2 regions of the Erwinia sp. 009765445 genome follow, and region 2 is predicted to be linked to the other one. Evidence: predicted binding sites of a transcription regulator. Region 2 holds the regulator's gene; the other holds the start of a gene.
What was found. Region 2 encodes PurR, which represses purine synthesis genes. Its sites were predicted from a motif close to CANGCAAACGTTTGCNTG; they were not measured.

Region 1 (3,419 bases), on a different contig from region 2:
GCATGGCCCGCTGGCACTGTTGCCGATGTCAGGCGGTCGCAGTTCGCTGGTCTGGTGCCACCCGCTGGCCGATAAAGAACAGGTAGATGGCTGGAGCGATCGGCATTTCCTCGACGAACTGCAAAAAGCTTTTGGCTGGCGTCTGGGTCATTTCACCCAGGTGGGGCAGCGCCACAGCTATCCTCTGCAGCTGCAGGTTTCTTCTCAGCATGTTTCTCATCGCCTGGCACTGGTCGGTAACGCAGCTCAGGCGCTGCATCCGATTGCGGGTCAGGGATTTAATTTAGGTATCCGTGATGTCATGTCGCTGGCGGAAACCGTTGCCGCCGCATGGCGATCCGGACAGGATGTGGGAAGCTACAATATTCTGCAGCAGTATCAGCAGCGGCGGCAGCCGGATGCCGCGGCAACCATTGGCATGACAGACAGTCTGGTCAGATTGTTTGCTAATCGCTACATACCGCTGGTGGTGGGACGAAATCTGGGCCTGATGGCGATGGATTCCCTGCCGCTGGTGCGTAATTTGCTGGCCGAGCGCACGTTGGGCTGGGTTGAGCGTTAAGGAGAGAGCAGTGATGCAAACCTATGATGTGATCGTTGCCGGAGGCGGCATGGTCGGTCTGGCTGTGGCCTGCGGCCTGCAGGGCAGCGGGATGAAGGTGGCTGTGCTGGAAAGAGAAACGCCGGTTGCGCTGGCTGACGATGCTGCGCCTGCGCTGCGGGTTTCCGCAATCAATGCCGCCAGCGAACGCCTGCTGCTGCACCTGGACGTCTGGAGCAGCATTCTTGCCAGTCGTGCCAGTGCCTATCACGGCATGGAAGTCTGGGATCGCGACAGCTTTGGGCAGATTGCCTTTGATGACGCGCAGCAGGGGCTGGCGCATCTGGGGCACATTATTGAGAATGCGGTGATCCATAAGGCATTGTGGAACAAAGCCAGTGAGCTGAGTGATATCACGCTGATTTCGCCAGCTGAGCTGCAGCAGGTGGCTTTTGGGGATAACGAAGCATTTGTGACCCTGAATGACGGCACGATGATGAGTGCCCGACTGCTGATCGCAGCAGACGGCGCCAACTCGTGGTTGCGCAACAAGGCGGATATCCCGCTGGCGTTCTGGGACTATGAGCACCACGCGCTGGTGGCCAACATCCGTACTGAGAAGCCGCACGATGCCGTCGCGCGTCAGGTTTTCCACGGCGAGGGCATTCTGGCTTTCCTGCCACTAAGCGATCCGCATCTCAGCTCCATTGTCTGGTCCCTGCCGCCGCAGGAAGCGACACGTCTGCAATCAATGCCGGAAGAGCTGTTCAATCAGCAGCTGTCTGTGGCCTTCGATCTGCGTCTGGGTTTGTGCAACGTTGAAAGCGAGCGCAAAACTTTCCCATTGATGGGGCGTTATGCTCGTAATTTTGCAGCACATCGTCTGGCGTTGGTGGGAGATGCGGCACACACCATTCATCCGCTGGCAGGGCAGGGAGTGAACCTCGGCTTTATGGATGCGGCAGAGCTGATTGGTGAAGTGAAGCGTCTGCACCAGCAGGGCAAAGATATTGGTCAGCACCTCTATCTGCGTCGCTATGAACGCAGCCGCAAGCACAGTGCGGCAATGATGCTGGCAGGGATGCAGGGCTTTCGTGAGCTGTTTAATGGCAATAACCCGGCGAAAAAACTGCTGCGGGATATCGGTCTGAGCCTGGCCGACAATCTGCCGGGCGTTAAGCCGCGTCTGCTGAAGCAGGCGATGGGCCTTAACGACCTGCCGGAGTGGCTGCGCTAAGCTGTCTGATCAGGGTAGCGCAATGCTGCCCTGACTTCACGCTCTCTGCCGCTTACCTTTTTTCCGGGGAAATCGCGGTCAGTATTTCCCTGTCCATCCTTCCGGCAATATCTTTTTTCCAAATTGACCCTGATTAGGTGTGTAGCCTGCACACCTCCTTCGTCGTTGAACCCGCTATTCCCTGTGCCCCATTTTGGGTCATCGTTTGAAAAATTCTAATTTAACCGCTCACTTCGCATTATATTTTTTTATGCATTATTTATTTTAGTGCAGCGGGATTTCAGCCGTCAGGGGCCGATTCGCTATTTTTAAACTGACTTTTTTATTGATTACTGCCGTTTATGTGCGGTTTGGTGCAGATTTGTGGTGAAAAATGCTGGAAACTGACCAGCGTCTCCGCGCTGCACCATAACGATTCGACCCCGTTTAACTTATGGTTAATGGCCGCATTCGGTGGTAAGTTCAGAGCCTGGGTAACGTTTGCGCCAGGCGTGATTTTGCCAGGGCAGGCACCGGACAACCAGCAAAGCACAGGAATGATATGACTCAGCAGACCCCCTTGTTCGAACAACATCAGGCTTGCGGCGCACGCATGGTGGATTTCCATGGCTGGATGATGCCGCTACACTATGGCTCCCAGATGGATGAACACCACGCGGTCCGTACCGATGCCGGTATGTTTGACGTGTCGCACATGACCATTGTCGACCTGCGTGGAGCCCGCACTCGCGACTTCCTGCGCTACCTCCTTGCCAACGATGTCGCCAAACTGGCCCAGCCAGGTAAAGCCCTGTACACCGGAATGCTGAATGCTTCCGCTGGCGTAATTGACGATCTGATTGTTTACTTTATGACCGAAGACTTTTTCCGTCTGGTGGTCAACTCTGCTACCCGCGAAAAAGATCTGGCTTGGATCACCCAACATGCTGAGCCGTTTGGCGTGCAACTGACTGAGCGTGACGACCTGTCGCTGATTGCCGTGCAGGGCCCGAATGCTCAGGCCAAAGCACAGAGCCTGTTTAATGATGCCCAGCGCCAGGCCGTCGCCGGTATGAAGCCCTTCTTTGGCGTGCAGGCAGGGGAGTTGTTTATTGCCACCACGGGTTACACCGGTGAAGCCGGTTATGAAATTGCGCTGCCAAACGATCAGGCAGCAGATTTCTGGCAGAAGCTGGTCGCTGCGGGCGTGAAGCCAGCTGGCCTGGGCGCACGTGACACCTTGCGTCTGGAAGCGGGGATGAATTTATACGGTCAGGAGATGGATGAGGGTATATCTCCGCTGGCCGCCAATATGGGGTGGACCGTGGCATGGCAGCCTGAAGATCGTGATTTCATTGGTCGTGAAGCGCTGGAAGCCCAGCGTGAAAAGGGCACCGAACAGCTGGTCGGCCTGATCATGACCGAAAAGGGCGTGCTGCGTAATGAACTGCCGGTGCGTTTTACCGATGCCCAGGGCAATCTGCAGGAAGGGGTGATCACCAGCGGCTCCTTCTCTCCCACTTTAGGGTGCAGCATTGCGCTGGCCCGCGTCCCTGCGGGGATTGGCGAACAGGCTATCGTACAGATCCGCAACCGTGAAATGCCGGTGAAAGTCACCAAACCGATTTTTGTTCGCGCCGGTAAACCGGTCGCATAACAGGG
Region 2 (3,419 bases):
AGGTGAATGAAACGCTGCGCAGTGTAATTGAGTGGCAAAGCGCTTGTGAAACGGTAATATTTGCAGGTTGCGTTCAAAAAAATTGCAGGCAAATTATGTGGTCAGAACATTCCCTTGAAGTGGTCGATGCCGTGGCGCGCACCGGGAGTTTCACGGCGGCGGCGGCAGAGCTGCACCGCGTGCCTTCTGCTATCAGCTATACCATCCGTCAACTGGAAGAGTGGCTGGCTGTTCCTCTGTTTGAGCGGCGTCACCGCGATGTGGTGCTGACGGATGCCGGACGGCTTTTTAGTCAGGAAGGGCGTAGTGTTATCAAAAAAATGCTTTCCACCCGGCGTCAGTGTCAGCAGGTCGCTAATGGCTGGCGGGGGCAGATCAATATCGCTGTCGACCGCATTGTTAAACCGGCGAGGAGCCGCCAGCTGGTGGTGGATTTTTACCGCCATTTTCCTGATATGGAGCTGCATCTGACGTCGGAAGTGTTTAACGGCGTCTGGGACGCACTGGCCGACGGGCGGGTGGATGTGGCAATCGGCGCAACCCAGGCTATCCCGGTGGGGGGGCGCTTCGCCTTCCGCGATATGGGGATGCTGAACTGGCGCTGTGTGGTGAAGGCCGATCATCCACTTGCTCAGCTGGAGGGGGAGGTCAGCGATGAGGAGATTGGCGATTGGCCCTCACTGGTGCTGGAAGATACCTCCCGTGCTTTACCCAAACGGACTACGTGGACGCTGGATAATCAGCGCAGGCTGGTGGTGCCGGACTGGGAAAGTGCGTTTGACTGTCTGCTGGCCGGGCTGTGTGTTGGAATGGTACCGGGGCATTTTGCCCGGCCATTTTTGCAGAACGGGGAACTGGTTGAGCTGGCGCTTGAGTCAGTATTTCCGGACAGCCCATGCTGCGTCAGCTGGGCGGAGCAGCAGGCTTCACCAGCACTGAGCTGGCTGCTGGAGTATCTGGGGGAAACCGGCACGATGAACAGTGAGTGGCTGCGGGAAGAAACCTGAGGGGCGAATAAATTCTCCCCTCAACTGAGATCTGCACGATTGTAAGGGTGGGATTCATTCCGCCCTTAACGTCTAGCGGCGGTAATCGACAAACGGACCGTCTGCCACCGAGCGGCGTTCGATCAGGTTGGGATGCACTTCAATGGTTTGTGGCTCTTCGCGCTTGCTGGTAATGCGGTCGAGCAGCATTGCAAAGGCAGTTTCGCCCAGCTGTTGTTTAGGCTGGTGAACCGTGGTCAGCGCCGGGGTGAAATAGCGGGCATTGCGCACGTTATCATAACCGATCACCGAAATATCCTGCGGTACGCGCAGGCCCATCTCATCCGCCGCGCAGATGGCGCCCATGGCCATCACATCGCCGCCGCAGAAGACCGCCGTGGGGCGCTGCTTCTGAGACAGAATCTGCTGCATGGCACGGTAGCCAGACTCTGGTTCGAAATCTCCCTGTACCAGCCACTCATCTCGAACTGAAATTCCCGCTTCGGAAAGTGCTTTCAGAAAACCGGCATGGCGGCCACCGCCAGTATTACGTTCCATTTGTCCCGGGATCACCCCGATATCACGGTGACCGCGGTCAATCAGATAGCGGCCCGCCATATAGCCTCCTTCAAAGGCATTATCCAGCACGGTATCGGTGAAATCGCCGCGTGATTCGCCCCAGTCCATTACCACCATTGGGATATTGCGATTGTTTTCCAGCATAGTGATCAGCGGCTCCGGATATTCCGAGCACATCACCAGCAGACCATCGACGCGCTTTTGCGCCATCATCGACAGATATGCCTGCTGCTTTTGCAGATCGTTATGGGCATTGCCCAGGATCAGGGTATAACCCTGATCAAAGCAGCAGTTCTCCACTGCTTCGATGATCTCGGCAAAATAGGGCGCTTCGCTGGAAGTGGCCAGCAGACCAATGGTTTTGGTATGGTTAACCTTCAGGCTGCGGGCGACAGCGCTGGGAGAATAATGCAATTCTTTGATTGCGGCCCATACGGCTTCCTGCGTCTCTTCAGCGACAAAGCGGGTTTTATTGATGACGTGGGAGACAGTGGTGGTGGACACCCCTGCACGTTTGGCCACATCTTTTATTGTTGCCATTAACTAGCTACTCCTGCACTTATCGTAACGTACTGATAAGCATATTGTTAAACGTTTGCCTGGATACGCAAAAACCGGACGTCTGGGGGCACTTTTTGCGGTGGATTCCGGAGACGTCAGGAAGGAAAAAAGGGTATTTCAACCCGTCATTGCGCACGCGGCACGCAGTCTGCCGGGGGTTGCGCAACGAAAAAAAGAATTCTAACAAGCCTGAGCACAGAAAACGAGATTTTTACCGACAAGTATGGGAAAATCGATGACGTTATAAACTGTAAGGGTATTAAGGAGTCGTGATGGATACCGATCTGAAGTTTTCAATACTGACAACCGTTTGCGCTTTGCTGATGATTGTCGCTTTCAGTTTTACCGCAGTAATGCACTAAGCCTTACGGGCCGCTCATCAGAACGGCCCCGTCTCTTCTGCCGACCTGTTAGCGAATCGTTTTCGGCGTCATCATCCTGCGGGCACCAATATAGTGGCGCTGCCAGTAATCATCGCTCAGAGCACTAACCTGAATATCCTTGCCGGTGCGCGGTGACTGAATGAATTTACCATTGCCCAGATACACGCCAACGTGGTCAGCTGTGCCGCGACCATTGATGCGGAAAAACACCAGATCGCCTTTTTCCAGCTCGCCACGTTTGATATTAGCCGCATCGCGCAGGTGATACATTTCATTGGCAGTGCGGGGGATTTTAAACTTCACCAGGTCTTTATAGGCATACCAGACCAGGCCGCTGCAGTCGAAACCGGTTTCTGGTGAGGTGCCACCCCACTGGTACGGCTTACCCAACTGCCCCATCAGTTTGTTCATCGCCGTTTCACGAGCTTTCTGATAGCGGGCACGGTGTGCCTTGCTGAGCTTCAGCGGGGCTGCTGCACCGTAGGTCAGATCTTCAGTCTCTTCGACCGGATTGCCGCGATGGCGACCGTAGCGTCTTTTGTACACCAGCTTTTCACGTTCTGCCGGGGCCGTTTTAAGAGAGTCTCGTTTTTTGAGTTTAAATTTCTGAACAGAGGTTAAGCGGGACTTTTTCGGGCTGGACTCTTTAACTTTCTTGCCGGAAATGACTTTAACGGGCGTTTTCTTGGTAGAGCTGGCTTTAACCGGACGTCGCTTGCGACGCTGGTCTTCACTGGCTGTCGTAGGGTTGTCGACTTTGTGGTGGTTTGCATTAATAGGGGCATGTGGCGATGCGTGCGCCATATTCAGGAACAGCTGGGCTGTGGTCAGCATGATGAGCGTGATAAGTAAACGCATCGTTACCATTAACAGTTTGTGCTCCCGCCGGGGCCAGAGCGTGATTAATTTA

Region 1: gcvT (glycine cleavage system aminomethyltransferase GcvT) is a predicted target of PurR. The motif match lies at 2,248-2,265, and genes of this name have one in related genera.

Annotation. Positions count from the first base shown of each region.
Region 1 is NZ_JBYUWC010000004.1:149,469-152,887, forward strand. It holds gene ubiH (2-octaprenyl-6-methoxyphenyl hydroxylase) at 1-562, shown strand, start outside; gene ubiI (FAD-dependent 2-octaprenylphenol hydroxylase) at 576-1,778, shown strand; gene gcvT (glycine cleavage system aminomethyltransferase GcvT) at 2,320-3,414, shown strand.
Region 2 is NZ_JBYUWC010000010.1:74,177-77,595, reverse strand. It holds gene punR (DNA-binding transcriptional activator PunR) at 96-1,007, shown strand; gene purR (HTH-type transcriptional repressor PurR) at 1,080-2,105, opposite strand; gene cydH (cytochrome bd-I oxidase subunit CydH) at 2,399-2,488, shown strand; gene AC3Y5R_RS12745 (C40 family peptidase) at 2,537-3,367, opposite strand.